DNA from 2 places in the Microbacterium horticulturae genome. Region 1 is predicted to be linked to the other one. Evidence: predicted binding sites of a transcription regulator. Region 1 holds the regulator's gene; the other holds the start of a gene.

Evidence for each region. Region 1 encodes LexA, which represses DNA repair genes until DNA is damaged. Its sites were predicted from a motif close to TCGAACANNTGTTCGA; they were not measured.
Region 2: the regulator LexA is predicted to act here: its motif matches at 5,107-5,122, upstream of PU630_RS13110 (DUF222 domain-containing protein).

Annotation. Positions count from the first base shown of each region.
Region 1 covers NZ_CP119108.1:2,188,742-2,199,908, reverse strand. The annotation lists gene hflX (GTPase HflX) at 1-348, shown strand, start outside; gene PU630_RS10630 (prolyl oligopeptidase family serine peptidase) at 358-2,250, opposite strand; gene PU630_RS10625 (methylenetetrahydrofolate reductase) at 2,492-3,460, shown strand; gene metE (5-methyltetrahydropteroyltriglutamate--homocysteine S-methyltransferase) at 3,457-5,778, shown strand; gene lexA (transcriptional repressor LexA) at 5,838-6,497, opposite strand; gene PU630_RS10610 (LysM peptidoglycan-binding domain-containing protein) at 6,806-7,159, shown strand; gene PU630_RS10605 (histidinol-phosphate transaminase) at 7,236-8,273, shown strand; gene hisB (imidazoleglycerol-phosphate dehydratase HisB) at 8,270-8,881, shown strand; gene hisH (imidazole glycerol phosphate synthase subunit HisH) at 8,878-9,531, shown strand; gene priA (bifunctional 1-(5-phosphoribosyl)-5-((5-phosphoribosylamino)methylideneamino)imidazole-4-carboxamide isomerase/phosphoribosylanthranilate isomerase PriA) at 9,536-10,285, shown strand; gene PU630_RS10585 (SseB family protein) at 10,269-11,054, shown strand; gene PU630_RS10580 (DUF1844 domain-containing protein) at 11,058-11,167, opposite strand, start outside.
Region 2 covers NZ_CP119108.1:2,755,777-2,766,943, reverse strand. The annotation lists gene rplQ (50S ribosomal protein L17) at 1-76, shown strand, start outside; gene PU630_RS13125 (acyltransferase family protein) at 284-2,125, opposite strand; gene truA (tRNA pseudouridine(38-40) synthase TruA) at 2,189-3,034, shown strand; gene PU630_RS13115 (hypothetical protein) at 3,046-3,366, opposite strand; gene PU630_RS13110 (DUF222 domain-containing protein) at 3,746-5,098, opposite strand; gene PU630_RS13105 (DUF4012 domain-containing protein) at 5,420-7,210, opposite strand; gene PU630_RS13100 (tyrosine-protein kinase domain-containing protein) at 7,207-8,826, opposite strand; gene PU630_RS13095 (hypothetical protein) at 9,081-9,446, shown strand; gene PU630_RS13090 (glycosyltransferase family 2 protein) at 9,720-10,712, shown strand; gene PU630_RS13085 (glycosyltransferase family 2 protein) at 10,709-11,167, shown strand, end outside.

The sequences.
Region 1 (11,167 bases):
GACGTGGGCGGCCGCGACATCCCCGAGATCGTGGTCTTCAACAAGGCCGACCTCATCGACGACGACACCATGCTGCTGCTGCGCGGACTGGAACCGGCGGCGCTGTTCGTCTCGAGCCGTACCGGGGCGGGCATCGACGAACTGCGCGAGCACGTCGAGCAGACGCTGCCGTTGCCGGCCGCCGAGGTCACCGCCCTCGTGCCGTATGACCGGGGCGATCTCGTCTCCGCAGTGCACGAGACCGGGATCATCCTCGATCAAGCGCACGAAGAGGGCGGCACCTTCCTGCACGCCCGCGTGGGAGCGCACCTTGCGGCGCAGCTCGCACCGTTCCTCGTGGCGCGCTGAGTCCGCGCGTCAGCTCAGGGCCAGCGGGTCCACCCCGTCGGGCGCGAAGCCGAAGACCGCGCCGAGGAACGCGAGCTCCTTGCGCAGCACGTCGATGGTCGTCTCCGGGCGCCGGAAGCCGTGCGCCTCGCCCTCGTACAGCACGAAGGCGTGCGGGATGCCACGCTCGGCGAGTGCGGCACGGATGGCCTCCGCCTGGCTCGGCGGCACGACCGGGTCGTCGGCGCCCTGCAGCAGCAGCACCGGCACCCTGAACCGCTCGGAGTGCGACAGGGGCGAACGCTCCAGGTACACGGCCTCGGCTTCGGGAAGCGGACCGATGAGCCCGTCGAGGTAGCGCGACTCGAAGTCATGCGTATCGGAGGCCAGTGCCCGGGCGTCTCCCACGCCGTAGCGCGAAATCCCGGCGCCGAACACGTCCGTGTTCGCCAGGGCGGCGAGCACCGTCCAACCGCCGGCCGAGCCTCCTTCGATCGCCAGGCGTGCGGCATCCGCCCGCCCTTCGGCGGCCAGGCCCGCCGCTGCCGCGGCCACGTCGTCGACGTCGACCACGCCCCACTGACCGCGCAGGCGCTCGCGATACGCACGGCCGTAGCCGGTCGATCCGCCGTAGTTGACGTCGAGCACGCCGATGCCGCGGCTCGTGAAGTAGGTGACCTTCGCCGATGCGGCGGGGCCGGTGTGCGAGGTCGGCCCGCCGTGCACGAACACGAGGTACGGGGGCAGCTCGCCAGCCGGGGCCGTGGCCGCAGGACTGGTCGGCGGATAGTCGAAAGCGTGGACCTCGCCGTGGGGCCCCTCGAACGTGACGGCGCGCGGCGTCGGGTTCCATTCCCTCGCCCAGGCGGCCTCGCCGCCGGCGATGCGCTCGGTTCCAGACGGGTCGTCGACGTCGATGAGCCAGACCGCGGGCGGCCCCGCCGCGCCGGCGCCGGTCGCCAGCACGTGACGTCCCCGCGCGTCTTCGATCGACACGTTGGCCGACACATCGACGGGGAGGGGGGATGCCGTGCCCGTGGCCTCGTCGATGACGACGAGCTCGTCGCCCCCGTTCGTGCGGACGGCCACGACACGTCCGCCCTCGACCGGCTGGAACCAGCGGGTCCCCAGCACCCAGACCGGCCCGCCGGTGTCGGCGTCGACGGGTGAGACCGGGCGCCGCTCCAGGTCGGCCGAGATCTGCACCCGCCAGAGGTTCCAGCGTCCGGTGGTGTCGTCGGCATACAGCAGTGCATCAGGGTCGACCCAGACCGGCTGCACCGGCGAGCTGTCACCGCCGGCGACCGTCACCGGGTCGGTGACGCCGTCGGGGCCGATCCGGCCTACGCGCAGCTGGGCGCGGTCCCAGGGCATGTCCGGGTGGTGCCACGCGATCCACGCGAGCCGTTCTCCGTCGGGGGAGAGGGCGGGATGGGCGACGAAGTCGCTCCCGGCAGCCAACGACCGCACCGTTGCGTCAGCGACGATCTCGACGATGTCGTGGGCAACCCGATCGTCGCGGTGCGTCTCGCGCACGGCCAGCAGGTGCCCGTGCTGCCATGACAGGCCGCCGAAGCGCACGCCGACGTCGGGAGCAGTCAGCCGGCGCGGCGCGCCGCCGGGGGTGTGCTCCCACACGGTCTGATCGCTCTTCTCGACGAAGAAGAGGCGGCCGTCGTCGGAGGCCGTCCACGCGCCGCCGCCGTACTCGTGCACGCGCGAGCCGACGTTCCACGGGGCCGGCAGCAGGACGCCGTGACGGCGTGAGCGCACGGTCATGCGGCCGCCTTCGGCCGGCACCGACTCACCCCACCACACATCGTCCGCGACGAAACGCGCGCCGTCGAGGCGCGGGGAGGACGAGGCAGCGGCCTCGGCGGTGATCGGGGACGGCCAGGTGCCGTAGGGCAGGGTGACAGGCATCTCCCCACGCTAACCCGTGACGTCACGCGGTGGGCATATACCTCTGGAGATATGGACCTCGCAACAGTGCGTCACACCGTGTGACGAGCGATGACGAAGCGTCTACCGTGGACCCATCGTCGCCCGGGTCTTCCCGGGCAGGAGCGACAGCCGAGCCCGGCACCCGCCCGCACACACCGCGCCATCGCGCGCGTCCGCGGCCGCCCGGCCCTTCGCACTTGCCCACCGAACAGGAAGCACCATGACCCTCGCCGACGACCTGCAGCGTCCCTGGGCTGTCGCGCCGTTCTCCTTCGAGGTCTACCCGCCCCGCACCCCGGCCTCGGCCGCCGCCTTGCACGACACGCTGCAGCGGCTCGCCGCGGCGGGCCCGCGGTTCATCTCGGTGACCTACGGCGCGGGCGGCTCCACCGGCGGACCCTCGCTGGAGGTGCTGAAGTACCTGCGCACCCACACCGATGTCGAGCCTCTCGCGCACCTGACCTGCGTGGGCAACACCTATGCGGGGGCGGCACGTCTCATCCGGGAGTTCCTGGATGCCGGCATCCGCAGCTTCCTCGCTCTGCGCGGCGACCCGCCCGCAGGATCCGTCGAGGGCGACCCGTTCCTCGGCGACCTGGAGTCGGCTGCCCAGCTCGCGCAGCTCATCGACCGCGTGCAGGCGGAGCGGGCCCCGTATGCCGAAGCGGGCATACGGGGGCTGCCGCGCGCGGCCCGGGTGGTTCCCGGAGAACACGTCGAGATCGCCGTCGCGGCGTTCCCCAACGGCCACCCTCGCTCCCGGCACCCCCGGGAGCACATCGATGCGCTGCTGGCCAAGCAGGCGGCCGGGGCGACGTTCGCCATCACCCAGCTCTTCTTCCACGCCGACGACTACCTGGGCTTCGTCGACCGGTCTCGCGCGGCCGGGGTGACGATCCCGATCCTGCCCGGCATCATGCCGGTCACTTCGCCCCAGCGCCTCTACCGCGTGCTCGAGCTCTCGGAACAGGATGCGCCCGCCGAGCTCTCGATCGCGCTGCAGATCGAACCCGATCCGGTCCGGCAGCGGGCGATCGGCATCAGCTCTGCCGCACGCCTGGCGGCCGAGGTCGTCGCGGGCGGCGCCCCCGGCGTCCACCTGTACGCGTTCAACAGCCACGAGACCGTCCTGGCCGTCCTCGACGAGGCCGGGATCCCCACCCCCATCCAGAAGGAGATCGCACGATGACCGCATTCCCCGCCGGGACGATCCTCGGCTACCCCCGCATCGGCCGCCGCCGTGAGCTCAAGCGCGCCGTCGAGGCGCACTGGGCCGGCACCCTCGATGAGGCGGCGCTCGAGCACACCGCCGCCGAGTTGCGGCGCGCCACGCGCGAGCGCCTGGCCGCGCTCGGACTGGGCCGTGACGACTCGTCCATCCCCGAGTCGTTCTCGTACTACGACCAGGTTCTCGATGCGGCCGCTGCCGTCGGCGCGCTGCCGGCGCGGTTCGCCGACCTGCGCGAGGCCGACGGCTCGATCGGCCTGCGCGCGTACTTCGCGGCAGCCCGCGGCGATGCCGAGCGCACCCCGCTGGAGATGACGAAGTGGTTCGACACGAACTACCACTACCTCGTGCCCGAGATAGCACCCGAGACGGTCTTCGCACTGTCGAGCCACCGCTTCGCCCAGCAGGTCGCCGAAGCCCGGGCCGACGGCGTCGTGACGCGGCCGGTGGTCGTGGGGCCGGTGACGCTTCTGGCGCTGTCGAAGCCCGCCGACGGCGCGCCGGAGGGCTTCGTGCCGCTGAGCCGGATCGATGACCTGCTGCCCGTCTACGTCGAGCTGCTCGCGGCACTGCGCGCAGCCGGCGCCGAGTGGGTGCAGCTGGACGAGCCCGCTCTGGTCAGCGAGTCGCTGGAGGTCGCCCCGGCCGATCTGGCCGCGGCCGCCGAGCGCGCCTACGCGGTGCTCGGCGGGGCCCACCACCGGCCGCAGATCGAGGTGGCCGCCGGCTATGCACAGCTCTCCGAGGAGAGCTGGCGAGCGCTCGCCGCCGCTCCGATCGACGCCATCGCCGTCGACCTGACGCGCGGTGAGGTTCCCATCCCCGTTTCGGGGCTCGCATCGAAGACGCTGATCGGCGGCGTGGTCGAGGGGCGCAACGTCTGGCGCGGCGACCTGGCGGCGGCGTGGGAGAAGCTCGAGCGACTGAAGGCGCTGGGTGCGGCATCCACTGCCGTCGGCACCTCGACATCGCTGCAGCACGTCCCGCACGATGTCGACGACGAGCCCGACCTCGATGTCCGGTTGAAGAGCTGGCTCGCCTTCGCCGATCAGAAGGTCGGCCAGGTCGCGGTGCTCGCCCGTGGACTCGTCGACGGTCGTGCGTCCATCGAAGCCGAGCTCGCGGCTGCCACCGCGGCGTTGGCGGATCGCGCGGCCGCCGACGGCGTGCACGACGGTGCGGTGCGTCCGCGTGCGGCGTCGCTCGACGCGGCGGCGTTCGACCGCGGCCCACAGGACGAGCGGGATGCCGCGCAGGAGGCGCTCGGACTGCCGCTGCTGCCCACCACCACCATCGGGTCGTTCCCGCAGACCGCTGACATCCGCCGGGCACGGGCCGCGCACGACCGCGGCGAACTGTCGACGTCTGACTATGAGGATGTGCTGCGACTGGAGATCACCTCGGTCATCGGTCTGCAGGAGGAGTTGGGTGTGGACGTGCTCGTGCACGGCGAGCCCGAGCGCAACGACATGGTGCAGTACTTCGCCGAGAACCTCGACGGTTTCGCCGTCACGCGCAACGGCTGGGTGCAGTCGTACGGGTCGCGCGCCACGCGCCCGTCGATCCTGTGGGGCGATGTGTCGCGCCCCGCACCGATCACCGTGCGCTGGGCGCAGTTCGCACAGGCGCTGACCGAGAAGCCGGTCAAGGGCATGCTCACCGGGCCGGTCACGATCCTCGCATGGTCGTTCGTGCGCGACGACCAGCCGCTGGCCACGACCGCCAACCAGGTCGCACTGGCTCTGCGTGACGAGATCGGCGACCTCGAGGAGGCCGGGATCCGCATCATCCAGGTCGACGAGCCCGCCCTGCGCGAGCTGCTGCCGTTGAAGAAGGGTGACCAGCCGGCCTACCTCGATTGGTCGGTGGCGTCGTTCCGACTCGCGACGGCGGGCGCGGATGCTGCAACCCAGGTGCACACGCACCTGTGCTACTCGGAGTTCGGGGTCGTCATCGACGCCATCGCAGCGCTCGACGCCGATGTGACGTCGATCGAGGCCGCGCGCAGCCGTGGAGAGGTCATCGCCGACATCGCCGAGTCGGGCTTCTCCCGGGGCATCGGCCCCGGGGTGTACGACATCCACTCGCCGCGCGTGCCGCAGGTCGACGAGATCGTCGACCTGCTGGAGCAGGCGGTGAACTCCATCCCCGTGCGCCGTGTGTGGGTGAACCCCGACTGCGGTCTGAAGACGCGTGCGTACCCGGAGACGGTGGCGGCCCTCGGCAACCTCGTCGCGGCCGCCGAGCGTGTCCGTGAGGGGCGCCTGGCGCGCGTCTGACCCTCGACGGCGAACGGCCCCGGGAGCGCATCCCGGGGCCGTTCATCGTCGGTGCGGTCTCAGACCGCGCGCAACACCGCCACCACCTTGCCGAGCACGACTGCTTCATCGCCGAGGATCGGTTCGAACGACGAGTTGCGGGGGAGCAGCCAGGTGTGGCCGTCGCGCTGGCGGAACATCTTCACTGTCGCCTCGCCGTCGAGCATCGCAGCGACGATCTCGCCGTTGTCGGCGGTGTTCTGCGCACGCACGACGACCCAGTCGCCGTCGCAGATGGCGGCGTCGATCATCGACTCGCCCTGCACCTTGAGCATGAACAGCTCGCCCTTGCCCACGAGCTGACGCGGCAGCGGGAAGATCTCCTCCACCTGCTGCTCGGCGGTGATCGGCACTCCGGCGGCGATCTGGCCGACCAGCGGAACGAGCGCGGCGTCCCCGACGGCGGGCGCGGAGTCAGCGGGGTTCTCCGCAGACGTGCCGGGCAGATCGATGAGGATCTCCATCGCCCGCGTCTTGCCGGCGTCGCGGCGCAGGTACCCGCTCAGCTCGAGCTGGTTGAGCTGGTGGGTCACGCTCGAGAGCGACTTGAGTCCGACGGCATCGCCGATCTCGCGCATGCTCGGCGGGTAGCCATGGCGGGTGATCGACTGCTGGATCACCTCGAGGATGGCCATCTGCTTGTCGCTCAGGCTCTTTCGTCGCCGTGTCTGCCGGCGCATTCTCGGCACCTGCGGCGCCGGTGTCGTGGCGTCCTGCGATGCGTCGCCCATGTCAGCTCCCGTTCTCGCCGCTGCTGCAGCTTCTTCGAATGTCGGAGGTCCGTGGTGAGGTGTCCTCATCGAAACGGTATCCGCTTCCGAGTCGGATCGGCGTCAGCCCGCGGGCGTGTCGTCTTCGATTCGGATTCGGATCCCGATCCCACTTGACAGAGTACAGCATCGAAACTAGATTCGGAAGATAGATTCGGTACGGGACGCCCCCGGCCGGGCTCCCGCACCGAATCTCTTCACAGCATCCAGGAGGAGCCATGGTCACGATCGCCCCGACAGCGCAGCGTGTCACTCATCTGCGTCTGACCGCCCGCGGACGCCGCGTCCTCGCGGCGCTGGTCGCGCTTCCGATCGCCGCCGCCATCGCGGCGGCCGCCGTCGGCGGGGGCGCAGCCCTCGCTTCCCGTGACGCGGGCGCTCCGGCGGGTTCGTTCGCCACGGTCACGGTCTCGGCCGGCGACTCGTTGTGGGGGATCGCCCAGCGCGTCGCACCGCACGCCGATCCGCGCGACGTCGTCGACGCCATCGTGCGTCTGAACGCGCTCGAGGGTGTGACGGTCACACCCGGCGAAGTCCTCTCCCTTCCCGCGGATTACGCTCCGGCCGGCTGACGGACGGGTGCGGCTCTACGATGGAGCGGTGAGCCCTCGATTAGACGACTTGCCCGTTCGTGATGATCTGCGCGGCATGAGCCCGTACGGTGCACCGCAGGCGCGCGTGCCCGTCGCCCTCAATGTGAATGAGAACACCCACCCCGTTCCCAAGGAGGTGGCCGACGACATCCTCGATGCCATAGCCCTCGCCCTCCACGACGTGAATCGCTACCCCGACCGGGAGTTCACGCAGCTGCGCGAGGCCTTCGCCGAGTATCTCGGCCACGGGCTGACCCGTGATCAGCTCTGGGCGGCGAACGGGTCGAACGAGGTGTTGCAGCAGGTGCTGCAGGCGTTCGCGGGCCCGGGGCGCACGGTGTTCGGCTTCGCACCCACCTATTCGATGTATCCGCTCCTCGCGCGGGGCACGGGAAGCGCGTGGGTGGCCGGCGAGCGGGGCGTCGATTACACGATCGAGCCGGATGCGGCCGCAGCCCAGGTCGCCGAGGCGAAGCCCGATGTCGTGCTGCTGTGCTCGCCGAACAATCCGACCGGTACCCCGATGCCCATCGATGTCATCGAGCGGGTGTACGACGCGACCGACGGCATCGTGGTGGTCGATGAGGCGTATTGGGAGTTCGCCCCGCGCGACGAGCGCTCCGCTCTGACGCTGCTGCCCGGGCGGGAGCGCCTCGTCGTCTCGCGGACGATGAGCAAGGCGTTCGCGTTCGCCGGGGCGCGTGTGGGCTATCTGGCGGCCGACCCGGCCGTGACCGACGCACTGCGCCTCGTGCGGCTGCCCTACCACCTGAGCACACTCACGCAGGCGGCGGCGCTGGCGGCCCTGCGGCATGCGCCGACGATGCTCGCGACCGTCGATGACATCGTGGTCCAGCGCGATCGGATCTCGGCGACGCTCGAGGCGCTGGGCTACAAGCCGTACGAGTCGTGGACGAACTTCGTGCTGTTCGGCGGTGTCGACGAGCCGACCGCGACCTGGCAGGCGCTCCTCGATCGGGGCGTGCTCGTGCGCGACGTCGGGCTGCCCCGCAGTCTGCGGGTGAGTGCGGGTACTGAGGAGGAGACCAGCGCGTTCCTGGACGCCCTGGCCTCGATAGACTCGGCGTCATGACGACCGCCGCGTCCCGCACCGCCTCCCGTTCGCGTTCGACGAGCGAGTCCTCGGTCGAACTCGAGCTCGACCTCGACGGCACCGGCGTCGCCCACATCGACACGAGCGTTCCGTTCTTCGATCACCTGCTGACCGCCTTCGCGAAGCACTCGCTGACCGATCTGACGGTCCGCGCGTCCGGCGACACGCACATCGATGCGCACCACACTGTGGAAGACGTGTCGATCGTCCTCGGCGACGCGATCCGCGAGGCACTGGGCGACAAGGCCGGGATCTCGCGGTTCGGCGACGCGCTGGTGCCGCTCGATGAAGCACTCGCGCAGGCCGTCGTCGACATCAGCGGGCGCCCCTTCCTGGTACACGAGGGCGAGCCGGCCGGCTTCGAGCTGCATCTGATCGGCGGCCACTTCACGGGCTCGCTCGTGCGGCACTCCTTCGAGGCGATCACGTTCCACGCAGCCCTCACCACGCACGTGCGTGTGCTGTCGGGCCGTGATCCCCACCACATCGCTGAAGCCGAATTCAAGGCCTTCGCGCGCGCGTTCCGCGGGGCCAAGGCGCTCGATCCCTCGGTGCGCGGCATCCCCAGCACGAAGGGTGCGCTGTGACCTCGAAGCCGCTCGTCGCGGTCCTCGACTACGGCTCGGGAAACGTCCACTCGGCGGTCAAGGCGCTTCAGGCCGCAGGCGCCGATGCACGACTCACAGCCGATCGACGGCTCGTGCACGACGCCGACGGACTCGTCGTGCCCGGCGTCGGGGCCTTCGCAGCCGTGATGAAGGCGCTGCGTGACATCCGCGGGGACGAGCTCATCGACCGCCGTCTCGCCGGTGGTCGGCCGGTGCTCGGCATCTGCGTGGGAATGCAGGTGCTGTTCGGACGCGGCGTCGAACGGGGCGTCGACACCGAGGGGCTGGGGGAGTGGCCGGGCGTGGTCACCGAGCTCGACGCGCCGCTGTTGCCCCACATGGGCTGGAACACCGTGCGCCCCGACAACGGAAGCCGCCTTTTCGCCGGCATCGAGGATGAGCGCTTCTACTTCGTGCACTCGTATGGGGCCACACAGTGGAACCTGCAGGTTCAGCCGCCGTTCCCCGAGCCGATCCTCACCTGGTGCGACTACGGGGCTGTGCCGTTCCTGGCCGCGGTCGAGAACGGGCCGCTGGCGGCCACGCAGTTCCACCCCGAGAAGTCGGGCGAGGCAGGCGTCCGTCTGCTCTCGAATTGGATCGACAGCCTGCCGCGGGCTACTGTGTGACCTCGTGCCCAGTGATTTCGCCGCCACGCCCGAACTGATCCTCCTGCCCGCCGTCGATGTGGCCGACGGCAAGGCGGTCCGCCTCACCCAGGGCGAAGCCGGCAGTGAGACCGACTACGGCGACCCGATCGAGGCGGCGCTGGACTGGGCTCACCAGGGCGCGCAGTGGGTACACCTCGTCGACCTTGACGCGGCGTTCGGGCGTGGAAGCAACGCCGCCATCCTGCGCAAGGTCATCCGCCAGCTCAAGGGCGTGCAGGTCGAGCTGTCCGGCGGCATCCGCGACGACGCTTCGCTGGAGGCCGCGCTCGAATCGGGGGCTGCCCGCATCAACCTCGGCACCGCGGCGTTGGAGAACCCGGAGTGGGCCGCGGACGTCATCCGCCGATACGGCGACGCCATCGCGGTCGGTCTCGACGTGCGCGGCACGACGCTCGCCGCCCGCGGCTGGACCCGTGAGGGCGGCGACCTGTGGACGGTGCTCGCGCGTCTCGAAGACGCCGGGTGCAGCCGGTACGTCGTCACCGATGTCACGAAGGACGGCACCCTGCGCGGCCCGAATCTCGATCTTCTGCGTCAGCTGACCGAGCGCACCCCCAAGCCGATCGTCGCGAGCGGCGGCGTGTCGAGCCTCGACGACATCGCGGCGCTGCGAGAGCTCGTGCCGTTGGGCGTCGAGGGCGCGATCATCGGCAAGGCTCTCTATGCGGGCGAGTTCACCCTCGCCGAGGCGCTGGATGTCGCACGGAACTGACGAGAGCTGCGGGCACGACCCGCACATCACCGACTCGGCAGGCGTTCCGTGGGCCGGCCGGTCGTTCCGCGCCAATCCGCACTCCGGCGACGACGGGTCGGCGGACCCGGCGCTGCTGGCCGCGCTGACGGCTTTCACCGGCGGCGCTGGTGACCGGGTCGCCATCGTCGACGCTTACCGGGACGCGCGGCTGCTGATCCCGCTGGTCGCCGAGAAGGGCGACGAGGGCGTGGGGCCCACGGGGCTGCCCGTCGACAAGACGCAGGAGCTCTCGATCGTGACGGTGGCAGCGCCCGACGGGCGGCGTGTGCTGCCCGTGTTCTCGTCGGTGCAGGCGATGGGACGGTGGGATGCCACGGCCCGCCCGGTTCCGGTCGAGGGCGTGCGCACGGCCCTGGCGGCCGTCGACGACGAGACCGACCTCATCGTGATCGATCCCGCGTCCGACACCGAGCACGTCCTGCGACGGCCCGCCGTCTGGGCCATCGCACAGCAGATCGGGTGGGAACCGAGCTACCGCAGCACGGACGTGTTCACAGGTCTCCAGGAGAGCGTCGCCCGCGAACTCGCCGTCATCGACGTCGCGGTCGCCGACGGCGACCCGTCGGGGCGCCTGCGTGGGCCCGAACTGCTCGTGCACCTGAAGCTCGTCGACGGACTCGGCCAGGAGCAGCTCGACGCCGTGCTCGCACGGCTGGCCAAGCGCTGGGCCGCCGACGACCGCATCGCGACGCTCGTCGACTCGTTGAGCGTGAAGCTCAGCCGCTGACGGTCAGGAGACCGGGCCCGTCCACTTCTCGCCCGGACCCTTGCCGATCGGGTCGGGTACGGGCGATGCCTCGCGGAATGCCAGCTGCAGCGAGCGCAGCCCGTCGCGCAGGG
Region 2 (11,167 bases), 570 kb from region 1:
GACCGAGGTCGCGGCGGATGCCGCTGCCGACGCCGACGCCGCTGCTGAGGCTCCGGCTGAGGAGAAGGCCGAGTAGTCGACCCTCGCACTCGCACGAGACCCGCGCACCGTTCGGTGTGCGGGTCTCGTCGTTTGTGAGAGGGGTGGATGCCGCAGCCCGCGGCCCGCGCCGTGTTCAGGACTCAGCTCATCCGCGCGGGTGTCGCGCCCAAAGCCGCGCGTAGCAGGTCACACGGCGCAGATCGGATGAGTTCTGAACAGCGCAAGCGCGCGCGGCACCGGCTCAGTCCGTGGCATCCACCGTGGCGAACTCGCCCACGCGCAGCACCAGGCGGTCGTGGGACCGCGTACGCGCGCGCTGGTCGGCGCTGATAGCGTCGGCGACGGCGTCGGCGTAGTAGCGGCCGCCGGCCTCGCCCGGGTGGATGTGGTCGCCGGCCAGCAGATCTTCGTGCGGGGCGATGGCGCCGGCCCAGTCGGCGACGAGCACGTCGGGGTGGGCGCCCGCGTACGCGCGGAGCTCTTTGTTCACCCCGGGGATCCACGCGCGCGGCGCCGACGCCGTGACGAGCACGAGGTGGCGATCGGGGCCGAGCTCGTTGCGCACGCGGTCGAGCACCGAGCCTTCGACGGCGCCGTTCGTGCCCAGTCCGAGCACGACGTAGTCGCGCAGCCCGTCGCCGAGTCGGCCGATGATGCCGGGCGCCGTCCACATCGAGCGCGAGACTTCGGCGTCGATGCGGATGCCGGGGTAGCGCTCGAGCAGCGCCGGCGCCGCGGCCAGCATGACCGAGTCGCCGATCGCGTCGATCTGCGCGCCGTCGACGGGAGCGGGGGCCGTCGAGCGGGCAGCCCTGCCGTCGCGCACCAGTGGGGGACGCAAACCCGGCGTGCGGTGTGCGAGCGCGCGCTGCCCGGCTTCGACGGCGGCTCGTCCCGACGTCTCGCCGGGGGCGGTGGCGATCGCGGCCGTGGTGCCGCCGATCACGACGACGGCGAGGACCATGGCCACAAGGGCTCGGAAGCGCGGCGCGGGCGCTCCGCGCAGGCGGGCGCGCAGCATCCCGAACACGCCACGGAAGCCATGCCGGCGCACCGGTCCTTCCACCCAGCGGTGCGAGACCGCCGCGCAGCCGATCGTGAGCACGAGCACCGCCGCGCCGAGCCACGCCGGCGTGCCGAACATCGCGGTGAGCAGCACGAGCAGCGGCCAGTGCCAGAGGTAGATGCCGTACGAGCGGTCGCCGATCCAGCGCAGCGGCGCGATGTCGAGCACGGGTCCGAGGCGTGAGCCCGGGGCGGTCGCGGCCACGAGCACCACGGCGGTCAGCAGTGATGCGGCGGCGAGGGTTCCGGGGAAGGATGCCGCATCCTGCGTCTCGGGCAGGGTGGCGACGACGACGATCCCGGCGAGGGCGAGGGCGCCCAGAGTGGCGCCGAGCGCTCGTCCGGCGCGCCCGGACAGCCAGCGTGGGGGAGCGGCCCGCTCGAGGCCGACGGCCAAGGCGACGCCCAGCAGCAGGCCGAAGGCGTGCGTGTCGGTGCCGAAGTAGGCGCGGGTGGTGCCGGCGCCGACGACGTGGGCCATCCAGAGGGCGGATGCCACGGCCGCCGTGAGCGCTATGCACGCGCGCAGCCAGCGCCGACGCACGAGCAGCAGGAGGGGGAGCAGCAGCGGCCAGACCCAGTAGAACTGCTCCTCGACAGCGAGCGACCACAGGTTGCGGAAGAGCTCAGGGGTGTCGGCCGAGAAGTAGTCGGCGCCGCCCGCGATCGACACCCAGTTGTAGCTGAAGGTGGCCGCGCCCAGCACCTGCGGGCCGAGGCGCACGAGAACGTCGCCGCCGATCGCCCACGCCCAGGTCGCGGCGACGGTGACGAGCACGACCAGGGCCGGCAGCAGACGTCGGGCACGGCGGCGCCAGAAGTCGACGAGGTCGGTACGGTCCCGCAGCAGCAGCGAGGTGATCAAGAAGCCGCTGATCACGAAGAACATGTCGACGCCGATGAAGCCGCTGTGCAGCATCCATCCCGGGAAGAGGTGGTAGATGACGACCAGGGCGACGGCGATGGCGCGGAGTCCATCCAGGCCCGCGTAACGGCGGGCAGAAGAGGGCTGTGTCATCGGCGTCCGGTGGGAGGGAAGAAGCTGCGTCAAGTCTACGTCGGGGCCCGTAGGCTGGTGGTCGTGCGCATCCGGCTCGACATCGCCTACGACGGCACGCATTTTCGCGGGTGGGCGCGTCAGCCCGGGCTGCGTACGGTGCAGGGCACCATCGAAGACGCTCTGGCGCGCATTCTCGGCGGTGCGCCGCGGTTGGTCGTGGCCGGTCGTACTGATGCGGGCGTGCATGCGCGCGGCCAGGTGGCGCATCTCGACCTCGATGACGGGCAGCGCGAGCGGCTTTTCACGCAGACGCGGCGGGATGCGGCATCCGACCCCGTCGATCGGCTCGCCTATCGCGTACGCGGCGCGCTGGGTGCCTATCCCGACGTGACGGTGCATCGCACCGCTGTGGCGCCGGATGGCTTCGACGCGCGCTTCTCGGCGGTGTGGCGGCGGTATGAGTACCGGGTGGCCGATCTGGTGAGCGGCTACGATCCGCTCGAGCGCGCGCGCACGACCACGGTGCGTGCGTCACTCGATGTGGAGGCGATGGATGCTGCCGCCCGGTCGCTGATCGGTCTGCACGACTTCGCGGCCTACTGCAAGCCGCGCGAAGAGGCCACGACGATCCGTACGCTGCTCGAGTTCGATTGGCATCGTGCCGGCGACGGGGTGCTCGTGGCGAACGTCCGTGCCGATGCGTTCTGCCATTCGATGGTGCGTGCCCTCGTAGGTGCGTGTGTGGCGGTCGGGGAGGGGCGGTTGTCGATCGCGGATGCTGCGACGCTGCGCGATGCCGGTGAGCGCACGAGTGCGTTCAAGGTGCTGGCGGCGCGGGGGCTCACCCTGGCGGAAGTCGGCTATCCGGCCGACGAGCTGCTGGCGACGCGGGCTGAGCAGACGCGGGCGCGGCGCGATCGCGAGTAGCCGTACCGGGCTCAGCCGGCGGTGACGGCTTCGGTCGTGGTGGTGCCGGCGGCCTTGCGCGTGCGACGGATGCTGGTGGCCATGGTGATGGCACCCGCGGTGAGCATCAGCGCGCCGCCGCCGAGCCAGGCGCTGAGCAGACCTTGGCCCCCGTTCGCGTCCGCAACGCGGACGGTCGTCGGGTTGCCGGCGTCGTAGATGCCGCTGCTTTCGCAGGCGCTCGACGAGACGGTCGTGCATTCGTCGGACGGATGGATGGATGCCGCATGCGCAGCGATTGGCGACAGGGCGGCGCACACGCCGACCACAGCCGCGATGAGCCCAGACCTCATCGACGATCTCCCCTAGTAATCCCCAGAATCGAATACTCGCGTGTCGAGCCCCACGCTCAGACGCACATCTTCGATCTTAGGGGTGTTCACAGACATCGGTCAGCCTCGGTCGCGTTGTGTGACGGAATGGCGCCGCTCGTGCGGTCAGCGCGTGGTGCGGTGTCAGCTCGTTCACCGGTCAGGGGCGTGCCGCGCCGCCGGACGGTGGCCGTCAGCGCCCGCGCGCCGGACCGTTCGTGCTCAGCGCCCGCGCGCCGGACCGTTCGTGCTCAGCGCCCGCGCGCCGGACCGTTCGTGCTCAGCGCCCGTGCGCCGGACCGTTCGTGGTCAGCGCCCGCGCTCCGTCAAACCCGCTCAGCCGGCCCGCGTGCGAACGCACTCAGGCCGTGAGCGCGTAATCAAACCGGGCGCGGCCACCGAGCCGGGGCGTCCGGGCAGGATCGACCGTCGCTGGCGGAATGAACCACACCTTGGCCCGCGTGCCCTTGCCCTCGATGCGGATCTCCCACCCGTTGTCGTGGATGTGATGGTGGCACGGCTCGCAGAAGAGCACGCCCTCTTCGAGGTTGGTTTCGCCGTGATCTCTGCTCCACCAGTTCAGATGATGCGCCTTCGTCATGCCCGGTGGAAGATTGCACATCGCGCATCCACCGTCACGCTCGACGAGCGCCAGCTTCTGAGCTCGTGTGAAGTAGCGCTTCTCTCTACCCCAGTGGAGGATCTCGCCCTTGCCGTCGAGCACGACGGGGATGATCTTCGCCGCCGCAGCGTAATGCCGGGCGGTTTCGGGGGACACCGGCTGGTCGATCCCGTCGATCTCCGCGAGTCCCACGCCTTCTTGGAGGGTTTCAAGGTCCATCCGCACGACGACGCTGGCTCCCCCCAGCGGCAGGTCGTTGTGTTCGCAGCCCAGAGCGTGCTCAGCGAGCTGGATGAGAGCATCGGCCTGGCGCTGCTGCAGCGACCGCTGATCGGGCTCGTCGCCCTCAAACACATCCTTCGCAGCGCGGAACGACGCGGATACAGTCGCCTCGACCGCGGTCTTGATCGGCGCACCCGCCGTGACTTCGAACTTCGCGTCGATGCACAGGAAGCCGTCGCGAACCCACATGCGTGCATACTGCTCGCTGCGCCGATCGCGTTCTTTGGGCTCGACGCCGTCTTGATCGAGCCATGCCTCGGCCTGGGTGACGAGCTTGCGCACCTGATCGGCAGACAGACCCGGGGCCTTCTCTACGAGAATGCGCTCGGCTTCATCGCGGGCATCGAAGGTCGTGCGCACGGCGATGCGGTCGAGCCTGGCGATGATGATGTTGGCGGCGGCCAATCCGAGTCGTGCCGACTTCATCGCCTCGGCGACGTGAGGGTGTCGCGCGGGCAGCTGCTCGCCGATCAGATTCTGTCGCGGCGCGATGGCCTTGCCGACAGACACGAGTCGCTTCGCATCGCCGGTGCCGACGCCGGTGGTTGCGGAGATGAGGGCCGCGGGATTGCGGAACCCCTGCTGCTTGGCCAACGAGTCGGCGCCCAACTCGGGCCGCGATTCATGATCGATCTCGGCGGCCACCTCGGCGCGCACCGCATCGAGCCGGCGACCCACTTCACCGAGTGCGTCGTTCACCGCGACCAGCGCATCGCGCCCGATCTCTGATACCGCGGCGGAGCCTTCGGCGGGCCAGGCGCGTCGCAGCGCCGCGATCGCGTCGTCGAGGCCTCCGAGGGGATGTTTCATAAGAACCATCGTACGCGTGTTCGAACGAGACGCAAGGGAAAAACCGGGTCAGCGGCAAATCTGTGGAGAACTCAAAATCGCTCGCAACTGTGGATAACTTCGTACAAAACGGCACAGAATGAACCCCCTGCCGCGTTGGCACAGCCGCTCCCGGCCGAGCCCGCGCACAGCCGCTCTCGCACCGAGCCGTCCGCACCGAGCCGTCCGCACCGAGCCGTCCGCACCGAGCCGCCCGCACCGAGCCGCGCCCGCGCCGAGCACCCCCAGCCGCCAGATCCTCGAGCCGCCCGAACCTCGAGCCAGCCCGCCCCCAGCGCCCCCCTACTTGCAAACGCTCGACAGCCCCACCGTGTCGCGCGATACGACCGTCGGCGTCGCGTCCACGGCGAGTGTGCTCGGCACCCCGCCGCTCGCCTTCACCGTGATCGTGGCGGTGGCCGACTTGCCGGGTTTCAGATCGACCGTGTAGCTCAGCACGTGCCGCCCGTCGTGAAAGCCGCCGCCGAATCCATCGCCGGTCGACAGCTTCGCGTCGACGAGCTGCACCGGCTCGGGAAGATACAGATACACCACCGTGCGGATCGTTCCGGGAGTGGGGCCGCGGTTGCCGGTACCCGCGATGTAGCTAGGCAACGACGCCGCATCCTTCGGCGCCTCGCTCTTCAGCTTGACCGCCAGCGTCGCGGTGCCCGATGCCTCGCCCGACGAGGAGACCGAGCACGTGCCCCAGTCGACGGAGATGTCGTCGCGCAGGTAGTAGTCCATCTTTGAGGCGGTGCCGGCGTTGAGATACACACCGAAGCGCGCGGTCGTGGCGTCCGTCTCCGGTAGCCCACCTGCGAGCGTCGTGTCGGCCAGCAGCTTCTGGTCGTCGTGATGGGCGCTCCAGATGAGCAGTCGGTGCTCGTCACCTGCGCGGGTAAGCGCTGTCACCAGCGCGCCGGGGTCGGCATTGCCCTGTGCGAGGGCGCTGAACACCGATGCGGCCGCCGCAGCGAAGAACGCGTCTTGCTCGCGCGGATCGGTGTAGCGCTTGTACACGTCGTTTAGCAACAGCGAGACGGCGTTATTGCTGGTGAGCGTATCGCCGGTGGCGAGCTTCACCGGCCCGGTGGCCTTGAGTAGGTAGGACAGCGCGATCGGGTCGATCGACAGCACCCCGTCGACCTTCTGCCCATCGTGCTCGTTCGCCCACATCGTGCGCGCGAGTTGCCCGGTAATCGCGAAATCAGGCACCTGCGTGATGTTCTGCATCCAGCGGCCGGGGCGCTCTCCGAAAATACCAACGATTTCCTTCCCCAGCGGCACCACCGATGTATCGGCAACCGGAAAGTCGGTCGCCGCGGCCTGCGCGGTCATCGTCATGGCGCCGTCGTGGGTGTGGATGAGGGCCATGGCGCCGGGCACGCCGCCCAGCGAGCGCAGCTCGGCGTTGTTCTGGAAGAGCACCAGATAATTGCGGTCACCGTCGGCGCCGAGCATGGCCGGCAGCAACGCCGACACGCGGGTGAGGGATGCCGTGGCCTGCTCGGTCTGGTCGAGCAGATCACCGACCTGGTCGACGGCGTTGCGCAGCGGTGCGACCAGCGGGGCGCGGTCGATGCCGTCGATGGATGCCGCGGCCGAGGTGATGCCGGTGGCCGCCGTCGTCGCCGCCGACTGGATCGACGTGAAGCTCGCCAGGTCGATCTTGCCGTCTTTGGGGCGCAGCGAGTCGATGGAGAACGATGCGGCGACCTGGGTGAGCGGGTGAAGCGCCGTCGACGCGACGTCGTCGATGGTCGAGGCCACGGTCGACACGGCCGACAGCTGCGGACCGACCCAGGGCAGCATCTCGCTCGCGCGCCACACGGGGTCAGAGGTCAGCCGACGGGCGGCGGCCGTGTCGGCCGACAGCGAGGCAATTGAGGACGAGGCGGCCCCGGTATCGGTGAGGTGGTCTTTGACCTGTAGGGCGGTGGACTGTGCCTTCTGCAGGTGGGTGTAGGCGAGAACACCGCGCACCGTGACCCACGCGGTGGCGGCGAGCGCGAGCACGAGGACGGCGCCGAGAACCCAGACGAGGACGGTGCCGGCGATCCGCGCCGGGCGGGGTAGGGCCGAGTCACTCACGACAGGCCGAGCAGGTCTTCGACGCTCGTGCCCGGCTTCGCCGGAAGGGGAGCGGCTGACTCAGATCGCACGGGCCGAGCCGCGGGCGCTGCCTCAGGAGCGACGGCGCGCGTCGCTGAAGCCGAAGCTGCGGGCGCGCTGGCGCGTCGCGGACCGGCGGACTCCGCAGTAGCCTTCGTCGCCTTCGTCGCCTTCGCGGGCTTGCCCGGCGTGCCTGTGGGCGCTGCGCCCTCGTCTTCGCTGTAGTAGTAGCCGTAGCCGTAGTAGTAGCCTGAACCGGCGCCCTTGCGGGGCATCTTGTTGAGTACCACGCCGAGCACCTTGCCGTGGGCGCGGTGCAGGTTCTCGAGGGCCTTCTGCAGCACGTCGTAGGTGGTGCGTCCGGCTGAGACGACGACCAGTGCGCCATCGGCCGAGGTCGAGAGCACGGCCGCGTCGGTGACAGGCACGGTGGGCGGCGAGTCGATGATGATCATCGCCTCTTTGCTCAGCGACGTGAGCAGCTCGCGCATGCGGTGCGAGCCGAGCATCTCACTGGGGTTGGGAGGAATGCGGCCGGCCGGCAGCACAACGAGGTTGCCCGACGGGTCGGGGACGTGCACGACGTCGGCGAGAGCGGCCCGTCCGGCGAGTAGGTCGCTGAGGCCGGCCCCCTCGGGTAGGCCGAACATCGATGCGACAACGGGCCGACGCAGGTCGGCGTCGATGAGCATGACGCGTTGGCCGGTGGCGGCGAGGCTCACGGCGAGGTTTGCCGCAGTGGTCGACTTGCCGTCGCCGGGCAGAGGACTGGTGACGACAACGACGCGCGGAGGATGGTCGACATCCATGAACTGCAGGTTCGTGCGCAACTCGCGCATCGACTCCGCGACGATCGTGGAATTCTGCGCCTGGCGCGAGCCGTTGAAGGTCAATACACCGCGCTCAACAGTCAGCGACTTCTCGAGCGGAATGGTGCCGACCACGGTCGCACCGGTCTGATGCTCGATGTCGCGCGGGTCGTGCAGGCGGCGATCGAGCACGTGGCGCAGCACGGCGTAGCCGACGCCGACTGCGAGGCCGAGGAGCGCTCCCAGGGCGAGTGCGAGCTTGACGTTGGGGGAGGAGGGGAAAGCCGGCAACTGAGCGCTGTCGCCGGGGATGAGGGTGACCGCCGACGAGTCGTCGGCGCCGTTGCCCTCGATCTGGGCGATCTGGTTCTGCATGCCGCGCACCCAGGCTTCGGCGAGGTCGCGTGCCGCTTCGGGCGTCGTGGCATTGGCCGATACCTGGATGATGACCGTGTCGAGCGGGTTCGTGACGTCGACCTGCTTGACGAGGTCTTCGGGGCTGGTCTTGAGGTGCAGTTCGTCGATGGCGTAGTCGGCGACCGACCGCCAGGTGCCCACGTCGACGAACGACTTGACCTTCGCCATGGCCAGCTGATTGCCGGTCAGAGCGGTGCCCGTGTCTTCGGCGGCGACTTGCGGAATCGACACGAACCCGCTTGTCGTCGCGGTGTAAATGCGCGGCTGAACAAGCGTCCAGCCGGCGGCGACCGCGATGCCGAGCAGCGTCAGAAGCACGATCCCGATCCAATGGGCGCGCATGATCCGCAGGTAGTCACGTAGCTCCATGCGTGGGCTCCCCCTCAAGATTCTCTTCGGCAACTTTACCTGGTAGATGAGAATTACCTAAGCAGCCGTGTCGCGGCGTCCTTGTGCGCGCGATCTGTGTGCGGCGTCGCTCAGTAGACTCGGCATCGGCCATCTCGCCGCAGCGCTCGCCGATCTACCGCGGCACCGCGCGTGGGGCGCGGATCGTGAGGAGACCAGCCACGACCGATCCCGCTTCGCCCGGCGACCCGTCGCAGGCGCCCAACGCACTGCCCGTGCCAGCCGAGCCACTGGCCGGCAGCATCCGGGCCGGCGCCTGCGCCGCAGACGCTGTGGCAGGTGCCGGCGGGCTACGCTTCCGCATCGGCCCCGCCGGGGCACGGCCCTGTGCCGACGATGTCCGGCTACGGCCCGGCATCCACCCCGCCCGGGCAGGGCTCGCGATCGTCGCGCAGTGTGGGGCAATCGGCGGCTTCGTGCTCGCGTGCATTCCGTTCGTCGCGTGGTTCGCGTGGATCCCGCTGCTCGGGACGCTGGCCATGGGCATCGTTGTGCTGGCGAATAAGCGCTTGGGTGCCCCCGAATCGGGGTTTCTCGTATTTGCGATCGGGTGGAATCGGAGGCGCCGAGCTCGTCCCTGATAGACGTTTCGAGCTCGCATCCGGCGAAGCCCCTGTCATCGGTGGCAGCGTCCCGCGCTGCCTCCGCGCACGAACTGCTCCATCAAGGAGCGCTTCGCCACTAACCTGCCCCGCGTCGCAGTCATCTACCCTGTCTTCCACCGGCGTCTTAGCAAGACCCTCAGCCTGCATGCTCATCGGTCGCTCCTCCAGAATCGGAGATGCACTGTTGAACGCACAGTCCCAGCGTCTCGGCACCCTCGGTGAACACGCTCCGTCCGAGGTATTTCCCATATGATTCATGCAGCAATGAAAATATCTGTCGTTATACCAACCACCGGTCGCAAGTCGCTGGCCCGCGCTGTTGCCAGCGTGTTCGCTCAAGAAGGCGCCCCGCCGGTGCAAGTCATCGTCGTCCCTGATGGCCCTGATGCACGTCGCGCGGTCGCTCCGGGGCTCGCCGCACGCCCCGACCTCGTCGTTCTCAACGTCGTTGAACGCATCGGGGGAGCGGCCTGCCGAAATCTGGGCGTGCAGGCAGCCGATGGCGAACTTGTCGCGTTCCTTGATGACGATGACGAGTGGTTGCCCACGAAGCTGAGGGATCAGGTCGCAGAGTTTGTGTCGCATGCCGAGGCTGCTTCTGAGCCCATAATTGGTTGCTTCTCCGTGCAGCGTGCAGAATCTAGCGAGATCGACAGCAGACCGGTACCGGCACGTGCACCGCAGCAGGGACAGCCTCTCCAAGACTATCTTTTTCTCAAACGCGGCATTCAGGTCGGACGGGCGAGCCTGTTCACTTCAACGCTCCTATTATCTCGACAACTAGCTGCGCGGGTTCCTTGGGACCCCTCGCTGGAACGCCACCAGGATTGGGACTGGCTGCTTCGCCTACAAGATGCTGGTAGCCATGTTTATCTCGCCAATTGTGTTGGCGCGCGGATCTTTGTCAATAGCAGCGCAAGTATCTCCGCGTCCAGCAACTGGCAACGTTCTCTCCGATGGGTCGACGACCACGGATCGAATTGGAACCCGATTACCAAGGCCGACTTCATTGCCGGCCAGCCGTTGCGCTACGCCTTGCAAGCCCGAGACTTAAAAGGCGTCGGGACTGTTCTCGCCCGCTTGTTGCGTTCTGGGCGGATGCCACACATCCAAACTGTAATGCTTGGTCTAGCAGGGATAGCTGGTCGTCAACACCTTCCTGCCCTTCTGCAGCGTTCCGGGCGTGTGCAGGCGAGGCAATCGAGTCGGTCCTCCCGCTTGGTTAGTGACTCGCAACAATGACGGCTCAGAGGCATGATGGCAGCGCACGCCGAGACCTGGCAGATCCGAGCTCTCGGACGACGCGGTCAGACGTGCAAACTCCCGGCACGTGCATCTGTATCGCCACCTACCGACGTCCCCTCCTATTAGCGCAGCTGCTGCAATCCGTTGCAGTCAGCGTTGAAGAGCGTACGGACGGGACGCCGTTACCGCGAGTCCTCGTGATCGATAACGACGGCTCCGCGTCCGCGAAGGAGATTGTACGGGCAGCGCCCATTATGTGCGACTACATACGTGAACCAAGACCAGGCATTGTGGCGGCGAGAAATGCGGCCCTCCGGAACCTCACCGACGCTGAACGCTGGGTTATCTTCGTTGATGACGACGAAGTGGTGAACCCGGACTGGTACAGCACGCTAATGGCGGCCCGGCGCCTTCGGGCAGCCATTGTCACTGGTCCCGTTGTTCCGCGGTTC